3 regions of the Polaromonas sp. P3_B4 genome follow, and region 2 is predicted to be linked to each of the others. Evidence: predicted binding sites of a transcription regulator. Region 2 holds the regulator's gene; each other region holds the start of a gene.
The links. The regulator LexA, encoded in region 2, represses DNA repair genes until DNA is damaged. The targets are predictions, from matches to a motif close to ACTGTATNNNNATACAGT.

Region 1 (6,706 bases), 800 kb from region 2:
GCCGGCGTTGTACGCAGCGATGGCCAGTTCGAGCTGGCCGGGAAACATGGCAATCAGATCACTGAGGTAGCTGGAGCCGGCCCGGATGTTGGTCTTGGGATCGGTGAGCCTTTTGTGGATGGTGGAATCCTTGGTGGCCCGTACGCCATAGCGCTCCGCTGTCGGCGGGATCAGCTGCATCAGCCCGACCGCACCCTTGGGCGAAACGGCCTGGGCGTTGAATCCGGACTCGGTGGCGATCAGTGCCTGCAGCAGCTCGTAGTCGATGCCATGTTTGGCGGAAGCCTCGCGCAGCAGGTGCTTGACGGCCTTGTAGTTGGGGGACACATCAAAGTAAGCAAGCAGCTTGGGCGGCGCTTTGGCCACACCGGTGGCCCGGTTGGCGCCGTTGCCGACGGCTTTGCCGCTTTTGGCAACGTTGTCGCCTGCGCTGAAACTTTCAACACCACGAAAGAAAAGCTCATAGCGCTCATCCAGCCGCACAGCCGAAAAATGCGCAATGCCATCTTTGTCCACGTAGCCCCAGATGTCGGCATGGGCAGATTGCTGCGACAGCAGCATTAGCAGGCTCAAAAAGAAACCCGGCCAGAGCCTGGGTTTGCCACTAAAAATTTTCATAAAAGAAATCCATTGTTGATTGCTCAACCATCCAGGCAAACCTGTCGGCCTCAGGCCGTCGGAACCACGAGGTCAGCTTGCAGGAACGGTAAAACATCAAGTTATTCATCGTCACGAGTCAGGACTTCAGTGTGAGCACAATTCTTAAAACGGCCCCACCAATCATGACAATCAGCAAAACCACCATTCCCCTGTAAAACCATTTCAGCGGCTTCAGGCGCTCATCCAGTGCACTCATGTTGTGCTTGAAAGCATTTACTTCTGCATTGGCCGCTGAACTCATCCGTTCGAGTTCAGCCTGCATTTGACGGTCAATTTCCGCCAGTCTTTTTTCATCAACAGGTCCCGACCGGTTCATTCGCTGCAGCTCGGCAAACAGCAGGTCACTCTTGCGGTTTGCCTCCCTGCGGAGTTCAGCAGCTTGCTCTCGCTGCTCCGCCACGTCAATTGCTTCAAGGTAGTTCCAGCCCTTGACCCTTCGCCCACCTGATTTGTCCGCGATGAACTGGACGGCCCGAACGACGAGCTCCGGGTCTCTTCCTAAAAAATCGCAACCAAACTCTACTACCGCAGGCTTCTCCCTTAATTTGGGACCCGTCCAATGAAGCGACCTCGGCACCAAGGCAGATTTCAGCTCGTTGAACGTCGCCGGATCAAGCGCCAACATCAAGATGGCTTTCTTTTGCCCCTTGACTTCAAACTGCTTAAGGTCGATACCGCGAATATGCTTCCAGGCGATAGCGGGCAAGCCGCAGAGCCTCAAGCCCAGCAAATCCGCCTTCAACGCGCTGCCGGATTGCCATGCGGCATAACCTGAAACAAACAAACTGCCAATGTACACAAACAATAGAACAGCAAAACTGCCCAGCAAGGCCACGGGAACCAACTTCCCTTCCTGCCAGGTCGCCCTTGCCAGCAAACCCGTTACCCCAAAAATCAGCAACAGCGCAACGACAAAACAGAGCCAGCGAAACCAGCGAAATGGCACGTCCAGCGCACTGTCGCTAAACAGCAGCGCCTCCAACGTGACCTCCTTCTCCGCCTGCTGCTTCTTTCTGGCGATGGCCTTCTCTGAAAAAATCGACAAACACAAACCACCTGCGGCAAGAGCGAAAGCAAAGCCGGAGGCCATGAATTCATGGCGCGCAAGTGCCACCGTCGCCCAGAATGCGGCAAGCACCAGTACCACGATGCCCATCACACGCGCAAACGACAGGAGAAGCCTCAAACGTCCACCTCGACGCTGTCACCGTGCAACTCCATCAGTTCGCGGCGCGCTGCGGCCTCGCCTTTGCCCATCAGCTTGGTGATGAGCGTCTCGGTTTGCAGAAAATCCTGGTTGCCCAATTGCACGGGCAACAGGCGGCGGGTGTCAGGATTGAGTGTGGTTTCCCATAATTGTTCCGCGCTCATCTCGCCCAGGCCCTTGAAGCGGCTGATGCTCCAGGCGCCTTCCTTCACGCCATCCTTGCGTAACTTGTCCAAAATGGCAATCAGCTCGCCTTCGTCCAGGGCATACACCTTGGATGCCGGCTTTTTGCCGCGGGCCGGCGCGTCCACCCGGAACAGCGGCGGCCGGGCGACATACACATTACCCGATTCGATCAATTTGGGGAAGTGGCGGAAAAAGAGGGTCAAAAGCAGCACCTGGATGTGCGAGCCGTCCACATCGGCGTCGCTCAGGATGCAGACCTTGCCGTAGCGCAGGCCGCTCAGGTCGGGCGTGTCATTGGGGCCGTGCGGATCGACGCCGATGGCGACCGCGATGTCGTGGATTTCGGTGTTGGCAAACAGGCGGTCGCGCTCGACCTCCCAGGTATTGAGCACCTTGCCGCGCAGCGGCAGGATGGCCTGGCTTTCCTTGTCGCGGCCCATCTTGGCGCTGCCGCCGGCCGAATCGCCTTCGACCAGGAAGACTTCGTTGTGCGCCAGGTCCCGGCTTTCGCAGTCGGTCAGCTTGCCGGGCAGCACGGCCACGCCGGAGCCTTTGCGTTTTTCGACCTTCTGGCCGGCTTTCTGCCGGGTTTGGGCGGCCTTGATGGCCAGTTCGGCCAGTTTGCGGCCGTAGTCGACGTGCTGATTAAGCCAGAGCTCCAGCGTCGGCCGCACAAAGCTCGACACCAGCCGTACCGCGTCGCGTGAATTGAGGCGTTCCTTGATCTGGCCCTGGAACTGCGGATCGAGCACTTTGGCGCTCAGGACATAGCTGGCACGGGCAAAAACGTCTTCGGGCAAGAGCTTGACCCCCTTGGGCAGCAGCGAATGCAGGTCGACAAAGCTCTTGACGGCATTGAAGAGGCCGTCGCGCAGGCCGCTTTCATGCGTGCCGCCGGCGCTGGTGGGAATCAGGTTGACGTAGCTTTCGCGCACCGGCTGGCCCTCTTCGGTGAAGGCCACGCACCACTGCGCGCCCTCGCCTTCGGCAAAACTCTCGTGCGAAGCGTCGGCAAAACCTTCGCCCTCAAACATCGGGATCACCGGGTCGCCGGTCAGGGTCTGCATCAGGTAGTCGCGCAGGCCGCCCTTGTAGAGCCAGGTCTGGACGTCTTTGGTTTTCTCGTTGGTCAGCGTCACCGTGACGCCGGGCATCAGCACCGCCTTGCTGCGCAGCAAGTGCGTGAGTTCAGCCATGGGCAGCGCGGCCGATTCAAAGTATTTGGCATCGGGCCAGGCGCGGACGGTGGTTCCGGTCTTGCGGTCGCCCTCGCCGTTTTTGCGCAGGTGCAGTTTCTCGGTCACGTCCCCGCCGGAGAACACCAGATGGGCGACCATACCTTCACGGTAGGAGGTGACTTCCAGGCGTTTGGACAGTGCATTCGTCACGCTCACGCCGACGCCGTGCAGGCCGCCCGAAAAGCTGTAGGCGCCGCCCTTGCCCTTGTCGAACTTGCCGCCGGCGTGCAGCCGGGTGTAGACGATCTCGATGACCGGCACCTTTTCTTCCGGGTGCAGGCCAAAGGGAACGCCCCGGCCATCGTCATCAACGCTCACCGATCCGTCGGTATGCAGCGTCACCTTGATCTTCTTGCCGTAGCCGGCCAGGGCCTCGTCGGCGGAGTTGTCCAGCACCTCCTGGATGATGTGCAGGGGGTTGTCGGTGCGGGTGTACATGCCCGGGCGCTGCTTGACGGGCTCCAGGCCCTTGAGCACGCGGATCGAGCCTTCGGAATATTCGGTGGGTAGTTTGTCAGCCATGGCAGATGAAAGAATTGCCGCAATTGTAGTCGGGGCCGCAAAAGTCACTGTACAAACATACAGCTCACCTGATTCATGGATGGGAACGAAGGACGGCCCCGGCAGTGTTTCGCCATTTTCGTTACAGTCGGCAAAGAGCCTCCCGGCCGCCTCAGGCCTTTCCTTTTTTCGCCACTCGAGGCGACTCGCCCATGACCACCGACACCAAAAAACTCTCCATGCTGCAGGTGCTGATCTGCGGCGCCACCATCGTCACGCTGTCCATGGGCATTCGCCACGGCTTTGGCCTCTGGCTGCAGCCCATCACGCAGGCGCAGGGCTGGACGCGCGAGACTTTTGCCTTTGCGCTGGCGGTGCAAAACCTGTCCTGGGGCGTGTTCGGCATCTTCGCCGGCATGGCGGCCGACCGCTTTGGCGCCTTCCGCGTGATCGTGGGCGGTGCTCTGCTTTACGGGCTGGGCCTGGTGGGCATGGCGCTGTCGCCCACCGGTTTCCTGTTCACCCTGACAGCCGGCGTGCTGATTGGCGCCGCACAGGCCGGAACCACGTATGCCGTGATTTACGGCGTGATCGGGCGCAATATTTCGGCCGACAAACGCTCGTGGGCCATGGGCGTGGCCGCGGCGGCGGGCTCATTCGGCCAGTTCCTGATGGTGCCGACCGAAGGTTTGCTGATCAGCAGCCTGGGCTGGAAAGAGGCTTTGCTGGTGCTGAGCGGCGCGGTGCTGCTGATTGCGCCGCTGGCATTGGGCCTGCGCGAAGGCGGTTTTACCGGCGGGCAGCCTGCCAAACGCGAGCAGACCATTCTTCAGGCGCTGCGCGAGGCTTTCAAGTACCCGAGCTTTCAATTGCTGATGGCGGGTTACTTTGTCTGCGGCTTCCAGGTGGTGTTCATCGGCGTGCACATGCCCAGCTACCTCAAGGACAAGGGCCTGTCTCCCCAGGTGGCCAGCTATGCGCTGGCGCTGATCGGCCTCTTTAATGTGTTCGGCACCTACATTGCGGGCTCGCTGGGTCAGAAAATCGCCAAACGCAAGATCCTGGCGACGATTTATCTCTCGCGCGCCATCGTGATCGCCGTGTTCCTGGCGGCACCGCTGAGCCCCTTGAGCGTTTACATCTTTGCCAGCCTGATGGGCCTGCTGTGGCTGTCGACCATCCCGCCGACCAACGCCGTCGTGGCGCAGATCTTCGGCATCCAGCACTTGTCGATGCTGGGCGGCTTTATCTTCTTCAGCCATCAGATCGGCTCCTTCCTGGGCGTCTGGCTGGGCGGCTATTTGTATGACCGCACGGGCAGCTACGACATCGTCTGGTACATCGCGATTGCATTGGGCGTGTTTGCCGCGCTGGTGAACCTGCCGGTGCGTGAATCACCGATTGCACGCGCGGCCGTGCCCCAAGGGGCCTGAGATGGCCAAAAGAATCGGCCTGTGGACGCTTGCGATCATCGCGTCGCTGGGGGTGTTTGCCCTCTACACACGGCCGGATTTCCTGTTCACACTCGCCAACCAGGTCTGGGCCTGCTTCTAGCGCAAGGCCCTTCCCAGGGGTTTTATGTGTGTTTTGGGCTGCGGCCCAATCAGGACGGGCGCAAGCAGCTATGAAAACAATAGTAATTACCGGAGCCTCTGACGGCATAGGCGCTGAAATGGCGCGGCAATTGGCCAAAACCCACGGCGCCGGCGTGGCGCTGGTGCTGGCCGCGCGCAATGAAGCACTGCTCAATGAGGTTGCGGGCCAATGCGCCGCCCATGGGGCGCTGACCCTGGCCGTCAAAACCGATGTGTCGCAAGAGGACCAATGCCGCCAGCTGGTGGCCGCCACCATCGGCCGGTTCGGGCAAATCGATGCCTTGATCAACAACGCAGGCATGTCGGCGCAAGCCCTTTTTGAAGACGTCAAGGCCCAGGACCTGGCCTGGTACGAACAGTTGATGCGCATCAACCTCTGGGGCAGCGTCTGGTGCACCCATGCCGCCTTGCCTTACTTAAAAGTGCGCCACGGCAGCATCGTGGCGGTCTCCAGCCTGGCGGGCCTGATCGGTGTGCCGGGCCGCACAGCCTACAGCGCCACCAAATTCGCCATGACGGGCTTCTTCGAGGCATTGCGCGCCGAGCTTAAAACGGCCGGTGTCAGCGTAACGACGGCCTACCCGGGCGTGGTCGCCACCCGCATCCGCCACCGCGGCTTCAACGCGGCCGGTGAGGCGGCCGGTGCCAGCGGCCTGAAGGAAGACGACGCCATGAGCGTGGAAGAATGCGCACGGCTCATCCTTGAGGGCATGGCGCGCCGGGAACGCGAGGTGGTCATGACGGCCAAGGGCAAGCTGGGCCGCTGGCTCAAGCTGATCGCGCCGGGCCGGGTCGAGGCGATGGCGCTCGCCGCGCTCAAAGATGACGTAAGACCATGAATACAGCCCCCACGCTTGTCACTCCGAGCCTGCGGCGCGCTGCCCCTGATCTCACTTATGGGGCGCATTTTTCCTTGGGGCGGCCCGGCGGAAAAATCCTATGACCGGTACCGCGCATGGCACGGAACCACCCTCCGCCTGGGTGCAGCGCTGGTCGCACCTGGTGCCTGAGCGCGGCGTAGTGCTGGACGTGGCCTGCGGCCATGGCCGTCATGCCCGCTGGTTTTATGAACGAAATCACCCTCTGGCCCTTGTGGATCTTGCGCAAGCAGCTATCGAATTCATAGCATCAGCTCTTCCCACGCGCCCCGCCCAAACCGTTGAAGCCGTGGTGGCCGACATTGAGGAAGGTCCCTGGCCTTTTGAAGGACGACAGTTTGAAGCCGTCATCGTCACCAATTACCTGTGGCGGCCGCTCCTGCCCACGCTGCTGGCCAGCCTGGCGCCGGGTGGCGTGCTGATTTACGAAACTTTTACGCA
Region 2 (6,706 bases):
GCCTGCTCTGGCCGCTTGCCCAGGTCTATGGCCTGGTCGTGCGGCTGCGGTGGGTGCTGTATCGCCGTCACATTCTCCGGTCCGAACATTTTGGCGTTCCGGTGGTCGTGGTCGGAAACGTCATCGCCGGCGGCGCCGGAAAAACACCGCTGGTGATTGCCCTGGTGAAACATCTGCAGGCGCAACAGGTACTGGTAGGGGTGGTGTCCCGCGGTTACGGAAGGCACGGCACCGACTGCCTGGAGGTGATCCCCGGCGCATCCCCTCATCTCTCAGGCGACGAGCCGGCCCTTATCAAGCGTGCAACGGGTGCGCCTGTTTTTGTTGCCGGCAAGCGTGTAGACGCCGTGCGTGCATTGCTTGCCGCATATCCGGGCACGGCTGTAGTCGTGTGTGACGACGGGCTGCAACACTACGCCCTGCAACGCGATATCGAGATTGCCGTGTTCGACGACCGAGGTGTGGGGAACGGTTGGCTGCTACCGGCAGGCCCGTTGCGTGAGCCCTGGCCCGCACGCGAACGGGTTGGCTTGAATTTTGTGCTGCACACCGGGCAAAAACCGGCATTTGAAGGGTTTGTTTCCAGTCGCAAACTGGGCAACGAAGCTTATTCCGGCCGGGGCGAACCGGTCGCGCTAACGAGCCTGCGGGGCCGGCCTCTGGCGGCACTTGCGGGCATAGCCAACCCTGAAGCATTTTTCGGAATGCTGAGGGAAACCGGCCTGACGCTGCAGGCCACAACTGCCCTGCCCGACCACCATGACTTCACCGATCAAGACCTGGAGGCGGAGGCGCTCAAAGGGCGTGTGGTGCTGTGCACTGAAAAAGACGCTGTCAAGCTTTTTGCCCTGCAGGGCACGTCACAAAGGGAGGTTCTGGCCGTGCCTTTGGTGTTTACGCCCGAACCAGCGTTCTTTGCCGCACTCGATGCCCGGCTGGCCCCTTTGATTTCTCCCTTACCATCAGGCCATGGACACCAAACTGCTTGAACTGCTGGTCTGCCCTGTGACCAAAGGCCCGCTCGACTACGACCGGGAAAAACAGGAACTTGTTTCCCGCAGCGCCCGCCTCGCGTACCCGGTGCGCGACGGGCTTCCCGTGCTGCTGGAAAGCGAAGCGCGGACCTTGACCGACGAAGAGCTCGGCCTGTGAACGGGTCCTTGAAAAACACAGGCAAGACCCCGAAAGCATGAGCTTCACCGTCCTCATTCCGGCCAGGCTGGCCTCTACACGCCTGCCCAACAAGCCGCTCGCCGACATCGGCGGCGCACCCATGGTCGTGCGTGTGGCGCAGCGCGCGATGCAGAGCACTGCCCTGCGCACCGTCGTCGCAACCGACAGCAACGAAATCATCGAAAAATGCGCGTCTTTCGGCATCGCCGCCGTGCTCACCCGGGAAGACCATCCCAGCGGCAGCGACCGGCTCGCGGAAGCCTGCAGCGTGCTGGGACTCGCGGACGACGACATTGTGGTGAACGTGCAAGGTGACGAGCCGCTGATTGACCCGGCCTTGATCGACGCGGTCGCACGCCTGCTCATCGAGCGCCCGGACTGCGCCATGAGCACGGCGGCGCATGCCATCCAGCAGCTGGCCGACCTGAACAACCCCAATGTGGTCAAGGTTGTGCTTGATGCGCGCCATACGGCCCTTTACTTCAGCCGCTCACCCATTCCGGCCGCGCGCGACTTTACCGGCAAGGCGTGGTGGGAGGCCGGCAGCAGCCTGCCCCGGCCACTCCGGCACGTAGGCATTTACGGCTATCGGGTGGGATTTCTGCGGGAGTTCCCGCGCCTTCCCCAGTCGCCACTCGAGCAACTGGAGTGCCTTGAGCAACTCCGGGCGCTGTGGCACGGCCATCGCATCGCCGTGCACATCACCAGCGACGTGCCTGGGCCGGGCGTTGACACGCCGGAAGACCTGGACCTCGCCCGCAAGCTGTTTTCCTGACCTGCCCTCCCCGGCATGACGCGGGCTCGTAAGTTGCTGTCAGGGGTGCATGCTATCCTTGGGAAAAACACAAGTGTGAGGCCTGCAGGGCGTGCCGGCAGCCCTCCATACCTGTCAAGCAGCCCCTGCGGAAACCGGCCGGCGGTTCGGGCTGACTTCAAGAATTCATAAAATCCGAGGACATCCATGAGACTGATTTTGTTGGGCGCGCCTGGCGCGGGCAAAGGGACGCAAGCGACCTTCATCTGCCAGAAGTACGGCATTCCCCAGATTTCCACCGGCGACATGCTTCGTGCGGCCGTCAAAGCCGGCACGCAGCTGGGCATTGAAGCCAAAAAAATCATGGACTCGGGTGCACTGGTCAGCGACGACCTGATCATCAATTTAGTCAAAGAGCGCATTGCCCAGCCCGACTGCGCCAAGGGCTTTCTGTTTGACGGCTTTCCGCGCACCATTCCGCAGGCCGACGCCATGAAGTCTGCCGGCGTCAAGCTGGATTACGTTCTTGAAATCGACGTACCATTCGACGCCATCATCGAGCGCATGAGCGGACGCCGTTCGCACCCCGCCTCAGGCCGCACCTATCACGTCAAGTTCAATCCGCCCAAGGTCGAAGGCAAAGACGATGTGACCGGCGAGCCGCTGATCCAGCGCGATGACGACAAGGAAGAAACCGTCCGCAAGCGCCTGGAGGTTTACAGCGCGCAGACCCGTCCGCTGGTTGAGTACTACTCCAGCTGGGCAAAGTCAGAGCCTGAACTGGCCCCAAAATACCGTGCCATCAGCGGCATGGGCGGTGTTGACGAGATCACCGCCCGCGCGTTCAAAGCGCTGGCGGGCTGAATCGAGCCTCCAGCGAGTCCATCTGCACCCCAAAGCCGTCAGTCTGACGGCTTTTTTCATTCCAGTTCCCGGCAGACTGAAATCGGAAGGCAGGGTTCAGCTTTGCGCCAACAGCTCGAGCATCATCGCTATTCTCGCCTTCACGGGGCTCAGCCCCTGCGAATCAGAAAACAGATCCCCGGGTGTGGGCAAGATACGACCATTGAGGCACCTTGTCGACCGGACGACCCGCACCCCCGCGGACCGCGCGCGAAGCAAGGCCGCCTCCAGCGCATGGTGCAAGGTGCCATTACCCGTGGCGGCAACTACAAGCCCCTGAACACCCTGCGCCAGCAACGCGTCCACGACCGCACCACTGGCGCCGGCATGGTTCATGACGATCTCAACGTGCGGCCACTGGACCGGAACCACGGAGTTCGCTATTATTTTAATAGCTGCTTGCGCTCGTTCTACATGGGTTTCAGGCCAATTTCGCATTAACCTGAGGAATCCTTCCTCCACATAGCCAATCGGCCCCGCATCACCAGAGTCAAAGGCGTCAACCTTGTAGGTATGCACTTTCTGCACGTCCAGCGCGCTGTGGATGGTTCCGGCGCACACCGCAACCACACCCCTCGCCCCCGCATGACGCGCCGCCGCCATGGCATCCAGCATGTTCTGGGGGCCGTCAGGCACCAGCGCCGTCGCGGGCCGCATGGCGCAGGTCAGCACCACAGGTTTATCGGGGCGGCACACCGCATGAAGGAAATATGCCGTCTCTTCCAGCGTGTCCGTTCCGTGCGTGATAACAATGCCCTGCACGTCCGGCTGGGCCAGAAAGTAATTGACCCGACTGGCCAGCTGCATCCATACCTCGAAGCTCATGTCCTTACTGTCGACCTGCGCGACCTGCTCGGTCATCAAGGGGCCGTACCTTGCCAAGGACGGGACCGCCACGACCAGCTGCTCAACGCCCACCTGGGCGGCGGTATAGCCGATGTTGTCCGACGCACTCGCAGCCTGCCCGGCAATCGTGCCGCCAGTGCCCAGAATCACAATATTTTGAGGATACATAAAACGTAAACTTGCAATCTTTTAAAAACTGGATGAAAATACAGTTACTGGATATTAAAACAGCTACAGCAACGTGCGTACCCAAAGCCAACAGGCAACAGGCAACAGGCAATACGCAAGCGGGCTGAAGTTGTGATTCAAGGAGCAACAGTGATGAGCACACTCGATAACTTTCCGCATTTTCCCTCTGAGGCTCCCAAGCTCACTGCGCGCCAGCAGCAAATTCTGGAATTGATCCAGAGCGCCATCGCGCGCACGGGCGCCCCGCCCACCCGTGCTGAAATCGCCGCTGAGCTTGGCTTTCGCTCTGCCAACGCCGCCGAGGAGCACTTGCAGGCACTGGCCCGCAAAGGCGTCATCGAGCTGGTCAGCGGGACTTCACGCGGCATACGTTTGCGCAATGACGCCCTTCGCAGCCTGAACGAATCCAGAATCAAACAGTTTTCCCTGCCGTTGCAAAGCCTGGCCCAACTCGCCCTACCTCTGGTGGGGCGGGTTGCTGCTGGCAGCCCGATTCTCGCGCAGGAACATGTCGAGCAAACCTATTATTTTGAAAGCAGCCTGTTTCAGCGCCAGCCCGACTACCTGCTCAAGGTTCGCGGCATGAGCATGCGGGACGCAGGCATCATGGATGGCGACCTGCTGGCCGTCAAGCAATCAAAGGAAGCCAAGAATGGTCAAATTGTCGTGGCCCGGCTGGGTGATGAAGTGACCGTCAAGCGCTTTCGCCGCAACAAGCACCTGATCGAACTTCTGCCCGAAAACCCGGACTTTAAAACCATTGTGGTCGAGCCCGGCGAACCTTTCGAACTGGAAGGCCTGGCCGTCGGCCTCATTCGCAACACGATGCTGATGTAGGCAGTTCACCTGGCCACGCACCAGGTGGCGGGCGTTTGGCCGTTGTGATGGCCAACACCCTGGTGCCGGGGCCTTCCTGGCAATTTGCCAGTCTGCAATCCTGCCTGTGTAAACCTCTCTCATACAGGAGTTCATCATGGGAATCATCAGTTTTTCACATACACCAATGTCGTCAGTCCTGCTGGCACCCGTGCAGGCATTGGTGTCATTGTTTTTGCCGGCGCAGGGTATGGCTGGGGCAAGCCGTTTTTCCGCGCCAGCCGGCGCGCAGCCCAGATCTCACCAGCTTGCGCTACCCTTTGCTTCCGGCGATTTCGCGGCAATGCGCGGCCCGTCTGCCCGCGCCACTGGTACTCTTGCCGTCCAACGCTCTGTCAATGCGTCCCGACCCAGCCGGCTGCGAGTTGTCCGTGAGTTTGACTCCAATGTCGGCCCAGCGTGCGCTGGCCGCATGGTGATATCCGGCCGCATGGCCGACGTCTGCGCGGAACTTGAGCGCATGAGCCAGCGAGAAACCTCTTTGAGATAACTGGTACGGCAAGCTTCCCACCAGAAGTTCAGCCCGGGCCTATGCGCTTTGCGGCGCCGTCTGGTGCGTTTCCTTGAGATACAAAATCCCCAGTCGGAAGTGACCCCGGCGGCAAGGAAGAAAAATCTTGCAGGCACAATATCGGCATGAATATTGTGATCCTCGACGACTATCAGGACGCGGTGCGGAAACTGAACTGCGCAGCCAAGCTGGAGGCCTACCCCGCCAAGGTCTATACCAACACCGTTAAAGGCATCGGCCAGCTGTCCGTCCGCCTCAAGGATGCCGATGTCATCGTCCTGATCCGGGAGAGAACCCAGCTCAACCGGCAAGTTATTGAAAAGCTGCCCAAACTCAAGCTGATTGCCCAGACAGGCCGTGTCGGAAGCCATATAGATGTCGCGGCTTGCACAGAACGCGGCATCGCGGTTGCCGAGGGCATTGGGTCTCCTACGGCACCCGCGGAGCTGACCTGGGCACTGGTGATGACCGCCATGCGCCGCATTCCGCACTATGTAGCCCACTTGAAGCATGGCGCCTGGCAGCAGGCAGGGCTCAAGTCAGCTTCGATGCCACCCAACTTCGGCATTGGCTCCGTCCTCAAGGGCAAGACATTGGGGGTATGGAGCTACGGGAAGATCGGGCAAATTGTGGCTGGCTACGGCAGGGCCTTCGGTATGCGTGTCGTCATTTGGGGCCGCGACGCATCACTGGAGCGGGCACAGGCCGATGGCTTTGAAGTCGCGGCCAGCAAAGCCGAATTCTTTGAGCAAAGCGATGTACTGAGCCTTCACCTGCGACTCAACGCAGAGACACGCGGTATCGTCACGCTGGAAGACCTGTCGCGCATGAAAACCACGTCCCTGCTGGTGAATACATCAAGGGCGGAGCTGATCGAGCCGGAAGCATTGATCGCCTCCCTCAATCGCGGGCGGCCCGGCCTGGCGGCCATCGATGTTTTTGAGTCGGAGCCCATCCTGCAAGGCCATGCGCTGCTCCGCCTGGAAAACTGCATTTGCACGCCGCATATTGGCTATGTTGAACAGGACAGCTATGAGCTGTACTTTGGCGCGGCGTTTGACAACGTCGTCAACTTCATCAAGGGCACGCCCACCAATATCGTCAACCCGGGGGCCTTGCAAGTACGGCGCTGATGTGACACGCCCAGCCTGATCAAGTGCGCGTAAACCCGGGATTCCCGGCGAGCCAGGCTCAAACTTCGCTCAAGTTTTCTGCGTCGGCCCCGAAGAATCCGGAAAGTCGAGGTCAAACTCGATGAGATTGTTGGCAGCGGCTTGCGGCGGCCGCGCACCAGCGTCGATCGATGGAAACGGGACCAGGTCCCCGCCCTCACCTGCACTCAAATCAATATCAAGGCCAAGCCGGGGGGAAGCGGGAGGCTGCGTCGGGTCGGTTGCACCTGCCACGGCAGGAGACGGCAAAGGCGCCACGATCTGGAACCGGGCTGACAGTGG
Region 3 (6,706 bases), 750 kb from region 2:
GGGCGACCTTGAAAAATCCGGCATTCCCTTCGTCAAGAACAACCCGAAGTTCAAGGCCGCCATCGACAAGGCGCTGGCCGACCTGCAGGCCGACGGCAGCTTCGCGAAGATATCCACCAAGTGGTTTGACCGCGACGTGAGCAAGCCGCCTGTCGCCGTGAAATAACCGAAGTAACATTCGATCAGCCGCGCGCCGCTTTCCGGCAGGCGCCCTGAAGCAACCCCGGCTCACTGCCGGGGTTTTTATTTGTGGAGACTCCCATGGATTTGTCTGGCTTGACCCAGTTGCTGCGCGATGCCCTGCCACTGATGCTCAAAGGCGCGGCGTGGACGCTGCTGCTGGCGGTGGCATCTGTATTCTTCGGTGCCATCATCGGTACCATCGTGGCCGTGACGCGACTGGCGAAGGTGCCTGGGCTTTCGCAGTTTGCAACGCTGTACGTCAGCTGCATGCGCGGCACGCCGCTGCTGGTGCAGCTCTTCGTCATTTACTTCGGCCTGCCTAGCATCGGCATCCAGTTCGACCCGATCAGCGCGGGCATCCTGGGCCTGAGCCTGAACGTGGGAGCCTACCTGTCGGAAACCATTCGCGGCGCGATCAACGGTGTGGAACACGGGCAGTGGAACGCCGCCCGCAGCCTGGGCCTCACACAAGCGCAAACACTGCGCTATGTGATCGGCCCGCAGGCCCTGCGTCTGGCGGTGCCCAGTCTCTCCAACAGCCTGATCAGCCTGATCAAGGACACCTCGCTGGTGTCGGTGATTGCCGTGGGCGAGCTGATGCTGGCGACCAAGGAAGTGATTGCCACGACCTTCCAGCCCTTTCCGCTGTACCTGGCGGCGGCGGGCATTTACTGGGCCATGAGCGCCTCGTTTGAAACGCTGCAGAAAAAGCTTGAAGTGAGGCTGAACCGCAGTTATCTGCGTTAGGGCCGGCTCTCGGTTGCCCGATCAGTTATCGCTGATCAAACCGCTTTGCAGCGCTTGCTCGGTATTCGCAAAAATCGCCATCGCGGTCAGCATGCGACTAAAGCCAAGCTTGCGGTAAAACGGTTCCTTGCCGGCCACCGCGTAGAGGATGATTTTTTTGTGACCGCCGGAAAGCCGCACCAGCGCCGCGACCATGTCCTTGCCCATGCCGGAGCCCTGCCGGTCCGGCGCTACCGCGATGTCGCAGATATAAGAGCAATCCTTGCCGTCCGCCACCGCACGGCCGGCGGCAATCAGCTTGCCGGCGTCGTACACAAAACACTTGAACATGCTGTTGGTGAATACGACCTGCAGGTCGGCCGGCTTCTTGTCGCCCAGTGGGGCCATCCGGTAAAGGTTCGACAGTTCTTCCCAGTCTGCGGCGACCATGCCTTCCGATGAATATTTCCAGTCAAGCGCCAAGGTGAACTCCTTTTATCTTCAAACAGTATGAGGCGTGATGCACACGCTTTTTTGGACTATAGCCCTCGCGTCGAACTGACGCGTGCCCCCTCAGAACAGCCGGCCCTGCCCTTCGGCACCCGCAGCCGCTGGCGGCCGGAACCGGCTCAAATCCAGCTCAATGCGCTGGCGGTTAAAGCCAATCCGGTTGCAGGCTTTCTCAAAACGCTGCTTGATGAGTTCAGCCCACAGGCCGTGGCCTTTCATGCGCGAGGCAAAGTCGCTGTCGTAATCCTTGCCGCCGCGCATTTCGTGGATGCGCGCCATGATGCGCGCGGCGCGCTGCGGGTAGTGCAGCTCCAGCCACTCCTTGAAGATGGGTGCCACTTCCCAGGGCAGACGGATCACGGTATAGAACGCGCTGCGCGCACCGGCCTCCCAGGCGGCCTCCAGCACATGCTCCATGTCGTCGTTCACAAATGGGATTTGCGGCGCCACACTGACGCCGACGGGAACGCCGTGCTCTGCCAGCGTGCGGATGGTGCGCAGGCGCCGGTGCGGTGCGGCCGCGCGCGGCTCCAGCTTGCGCGCGAGTTCGCCGTCGAGCGTGGTGATGGTCACGTAGGCGGCGGCCAGCTTGTCAGCGGCCAGCGGCGCCAGCAGGTCCAGGTCGCGCTCCACGCCGCTGGATTTGGTGATCAAAGAGAACGGGTGCCGCACTTCCTGCATCACCTCGATGATGCTGCGCGTCAGTCGCAGCTCGCGCTCGGCGGGCTGGTAGCAGTCTGTGGCCGAGCCGATGTTAAGCAGCTTGGGAACATAGCTGCGTTTGCGCAGGTCGGCGCGCAGCACCTCGGCAATGTTGCGCTTGGCGATGATCCTGGTTTCAAAGTCCAGCCCAGGCGAAAGATTGAGGTAGCTGTGTGTGGGCCGCGCATAACAGTACACACAGCCATGCTCACAGCCCCGGTAGGGATTGATGCTGTAGTCAAAAAAGATATCGGGCGAATCGTTGCCGACAATGGCGCTGCGCGCTTCTTCCATCGTGACCGTGGTTTCGATCCGGGGCGCCTCGCCCGCCGCGCCTTCTTCCAGCGTACCCCAGCCGTCGTCCCATGCGTTGCGCACGTCTTTTTCAAACCGGTGCGGCATGCGCGTGGCAGTGCCTCGGCCCTTGATGGCGTGTAGCGGGATGATGGCGTCGGACATGGATTAATAAGATTTGGTGGGGGCAAGCGCAGTGCCCGGCAAGGTCGCAGAAAAATACTGTATATAAATACAGTATATTCAAACAAAAACCCTTTAGCAAATGTCTGCAACAGGGCCCGCAATAATGGGTTTAAAGCAGGAGACGTCCCATGGCACACGTACTGGTAAAACTCACCGGCGCGCCGCTGGCCGCCGTTAAACAGCAGCTGGAAAAGGACGCGGACGAACATGCGAAGCAAGGCATGTATCTGGAGCACCTCTGGCAAAACGCGGAAGACGCGGCCGAGGTGTTTTTCCTGTTTCAGGTAAAAGACCTGGCGCATTGCCGGCAGCGCATGAAGCAGACGCATGCAAAAGCCCGAGAAGAAAACCCCGATGCACCGCTACCGGCCCTGACGTTTCTGGAGGATGCCTGAGGACTCATCCAATGCAGTCATTGATACGCCCCCTTTTTTCATTTTTCCGTCCCTCTTCTCCCTTTCCGTTTCACCATGATCCAGCGTCCCGAAAACCTTTATGCCCGCTACCACGCCCATGTGTACTTCGGGCCCGGCACCGTTGAGCAGGCACGCGCCCTGTGCGAAAAGGCCGGTGCGCTTTTCGGGATTGCCGTGGGGCGGGTGCATGAACGAGAGGTGGGGCCGCACCCGCGCTGGAGTTGCCAGCTGGCATTTGACCGCGCGGCGTTTGACAGCGTCATTCCCTGGCTCGAAGAACACCGCGACGGACTGGATGTGTTTGTGCACGGGCTCACCGGCGACGACCTGGCCGACCACACCACGCATGCCTCATGGCTGGGTGAGCCTGCGGCATTGAAGCTGGAGATGTTCAGGCAGTGAGCCTGGCTCCGGTTGAATGCTATTAATTCAATAGCTAGTTGCGCTTGTCCAGAAAGGCGAAGAGCTGCTTTTTAACGCAAATAAAAGCGACTCAACCAGCGCGGCCGCAAAGGAATCGGCCGCGATTCCACCGACTGATACAGCACCCAGCCCGCCAGCAGCGACAGCAGGAAGGCCAGCAGCAGGCCCAGCACATTTGCCGCAAGCTGCGTGGGCCAGAAATGGCTCACGATGGCATTGACCAGCAGGCACACCGGAAAGTGGATGAGGAACACAGAGTAGGACATCTGGCCCAGCTGCACCAGCCGGCGCTGCTGCAGCCATCGCACCGGCCAGGACTGTGGCTGCAGCACCGCCAGCCCGACCAGGCCGAAGGCGGTGACCAGTGCCACCACCAGGCGCCCCCTGAAATCCAGCGCCAGGGCCAGCCCGCCCATCACCGCCAGGGTCACGAGCCAGAAGCTGCGCCGCGCGCCAAGGCGGTTTGAGGCCCAGAAGGCCAGCATGCCCAGGGCATAGGAGCCGCAAAAATAGAGGGCGGTGATATCAAAGGCCGGCAGGCGGTTGAAAAACAGCAGCGAAGCCAAGGCTACCAACAGGATGAGGCTCACGCCGAGCGGGGCCGAAACCGAAGTGGTATGCGTTGCATCGCCGTCATGCGGCTGAAACTGGAACCGCCGGGCAAAGGCAAAAATGAGAACCGCCATGGCGTAGAGCTGGAAGTCGATGGCCACGTACCAGACTCCAGCAGAAAGCGCATCCTGTCCGAGCAGGTCCTGCAGCAACAGGACATGGGCGAGCAGCTGGTGCACCGTGGGAGCCTCCGGCACCGAATGATGTGCGAACCAGGGCCTGACCAACGCGGCCACGAGCATACTCACGGCCAGCGCCACCCCATAAGGTTTGACGAGCCGCCAGTAGCGGCGAAAAATCAGGGCACCAGATGAGCCGAACACGGCCACACCCTGCGGCGCCAGCGAGGCCGCCGCCAGAAAACCGCTCACGACCAGGAACACCTGCACGGCCATGCGGCCGTAGTCGTAAAGCCAGTCCATCAAGGCCGGTGCAAACGGGTGCACCACATCCGACATCGGGCCGTAAAAAGCCAGGTGATGCAAAACAATGAGTACGCAGGCCAGCCCTTTGAGGGCATCCATGCCGGGAAAGCGTCGGGTCGCGGTGGTCAAGGCGGGTATTTCAGGCGCAGCGCTGCTCAAAGGTAGCGATGGCGCTTAAGCGCAGACCCGTTTGCGTGCCTGCTCGTACTCGCGCCTGAGCTGGTCCACAAAGGCCGCGGCGCTTTGGACCTTGCTGACAGAGCCAATGCCCTGGCCGCAACCCCAGATGTCTTTCCACGCTTTGGACTTGCTGCCTTCGCCGCCGCCGAAGTTCATGGTCTTGACGTCGCCTTCGGGCAGGTTCTCAGGGTCCATGCCAGCAGCGCGAATCGACGGTGCGAGGTAGTTGCCGTGCACGCCGGTAAAAAGGCTGCTGTAGACGATATCGTCGGAATTTCCGTCAACGATGGCCTGCTTGTAGGCGTCGGCGGCGCGCGCTTCGTCCGTCGCGATGAACGCCGAACCGATATAGGCAAAGTCGGCGCCCATGGCCTGCGCAGCCAGAACCGCGCCGCCGGTGGAGATGGCGCCCGACAGCGCCAGAGGGCCGTCAAACCACTGGCGGATTTCCTGGATCAGCGCGAACGGGCTTTTGACGCCCGCATGGCCGCCCGCACCGGCGGCCACGGCGACCAGGCCGTCGGCGCCTTTTTCAATGGCCTTGCGCGCGAACTTGTTGTTGATGATGTCGTGCAGCACCACGCCGCCGTAGCTGTGGGCGGCAGCGTTGATGTCTTCGCGTGCACCCAGGCTGGTGATGTAGATGGGCACCTTGTACTTCACGCACATTTCCATGTCGTGCTCCAGGCGGTCGTTGGACTTGTGCACGATCTGGTTGATGGCAAAAGGCGCCGCCGGCTTGTCAGGGTTGGCCTTGTTGTGGGCTGCCAGTGCCTCGGTGATCTCGGCCAGCCACTCATCAAGCTGCGACGCGGGCCGAGCGTTGAGCGCGGGCATGGCGCCCACCACGCCGGCTTTGCACTGCGCGATGACCAGCTTGGGATTGCTGATGATGAAGAGCGGTGAACCGATGATGGGCAAAGGCAGCTTGTTCAATGCGCCGGGCAGTCTGGACATGGTGGCTCCGTTGTTATTCTGAATTCAAGAAAAAACATGCTGCAGCCCTTTACTGACGGGCGCTAACAGCTATCAAATAAATAGCAGTGTGTACGGGGGTCAGAACGCGTCCAGCGCCAGCGCCGTGACGCTGTCTGCACCATCGACAATGCTGTCGCGCACGCCGGGCACCTTGGTCAGCAGGTGGTCAGCATAAAAACGTGCGGTGGTGATCTTGGCCTGCATGAAGGCGACGTCGATGCCTTGGGCGATTTGTTCTTGCGCCACCAGCAGCGAACGCGCCATCTGCCAGCCGGCCACCACATTGCCCGCGAGCATGAGGTAAGGCACGCTGCCGGCAAACACGGCGTTGGGGCTGGCTTTGGTGTTGCCGGCCACGAAATCCACCACATCGATGAATGCCAGGCGCGCGGCCTTCAGGCGCTTGGCCACGGCCAGCGCGTCAGCACTGCCCTGCTTGAGCAGCTCGCCTTCGGTTTTTTCGATCTGCGCGGCAATCGCCTTGGCCGTCTGGCCGCCATCGCGCGAAGTCTTGCGGCCAATCAGGTCGTTGGCCTGGATGGCGGTCGTGCCTTCGTAGATGGTCAGAATCTTGGCGTCGCGGTAGTACTGGGCGGCGCCGGTTTCTTCAATAAAGCCCATGCCGCCATGCACCTGCACACCCAGCGACGTCACTTCCAGGCTCATCTCGGTGCTGTAGCCCTTGACCAGTGGCACCATGAATTCGTAAAACGCCTGGTTCTGCTTGCGCACATCCGCATCGGGGTGGTGATGCGTTGCGTCATACGCCGCAGCAGCGACAGAAGCCATGGCGCGGCAGCCTTCGATGTAGGCTCGCATGGTCATCAGCATGCGCTTCACGTCCGGGTGGTGAATGATGGGCGCGCTGGCCTTGATGGAGCCGTCAACCGGTCGGCTTTGCACGCGGTCTTTGGAAAATTCCACGGCTTTCTGGTAGGCGCGTTCGGCAATCGCGATGCCTTGCATGCCCACGGCGTAGCGCGCCGAGTTCATCATGATGAACATGTACTCGAGGCCGCGGTTTTCTTCACCGACGATGTAGCCTACGGCGCCGCCATGGTCGCCGTACTG

Region 1: the regulator LexA is predicted to act here: its motif matches at 3,860-3,877, upstream of AC1DVV_RS03750 (DNA topoisomerase IV subunit B).
Region 3: the regulator LexA is predicted to act here: its motif matches at 2,637-2,654, upstream of AC1DVV_RS03975 (PA0069 family radical SAM protein).

Annotation. Positions count from the first base shown of each region.
Region 1 covers NZ_JBFUGQ010000001.1:750,127-756,832, reverse strand. Annotated here, with positions in the region: gene AC1DVV_RS03760 (lytic transglycosylase domain-containing protein) at 1-618, opposite strand, end outside; gene AC1DVV_RS03755 (hypothetical protein) at 737-1,846, opposite strand; gene AC1DVV_RS03750 (DNA topoisomerase IV subunit B) at 1,843-3,813, opposite strand; gene AC1DVV_RS03745 (MFS transporter) at 4,005-5,225, shown strand; gene AC1DVV_RS03740 (SDR family oxidoreductase) at 5,417-6,226, shown strand; gene AC1DVV_RS03735 (class I SAM-dependent methyltransferase) at 6,327-6,706, shown strand, end outside.
Region 2 covers NZ_JBFUGQ010000001.1:1,546,325-1,553,030, forward strand. Annotated here, with positions in the region: gene lpxK (tetraacyldisaccharide 4'-kinase) at 1-989, shown strand, start outside; gene AC1DVV_RS07425 (Trm112 family protein) at 970-1,152, shown strand; gene kdsB (3-deoxy-manno-octulosonate cytidylyltransferase) at 1,190-1,948, shown strand; gene adk (adenylate kinase) at 2,135-2,791, shown strand; gene AC1DVV_RS07440 (asparaginase) at 2,888-3,844, opposite strand; gene lexA (transcriptional repressor LexA) at 3,998-4,702, shown strand; gene AC1DVV_RS07450 (hypothetical protein) at 4,839-5,231, shown strand; gene AC1DVV_RS07455 (D-2-hydroxyacid dehydrogenase family protein) at 5,378-6,385, shown strand; gene AC1DVV_RS07460 (type IV pilus assembly protein FimV) at 6,455-6,706, opposite strand, start outside.
Region 3 covers NZ_JBFUGQ010000001.1:800,955-807,660, reverse strand. Annotated here, with positions in the region: gene AC1DVV_RS03990 (transporter substrate-binding domain-containing protein) at 1-166, shown strand, start outside; gene AC1DVV_RS03985 (amino acid ABC transporter permease) at 262-930, shown strand; gene AC1DVV_RS03980 (GNAT family N-acetyltransferase) at 952-1,392, opposite strand; gene AC1DVV_RS03975 (PA0069 family radical SAM protein) at 1,483-2,580, opposite strand; gene AC1DVV_RS03970 (hypothetical protein) at 2,730-2,996, shown strand; gene AC1DVV_RS03965 (DOPA 4,5-dioxygenase family protein) at 3,072-3,419, shown strand; gene AC1DVV_RS03960 (acyltransferase family protein) at 3,491-4,606, opposite strand; gene AC1DVV_RS03955 (NAD(P)H-dependent flavin oxidoreductase) at 4,652-5,614, opposite strand; gene AC1DVV_RS03950 (acyl-CoA dehydrogenase) at 5,714-6,706, opposite strand, start outside.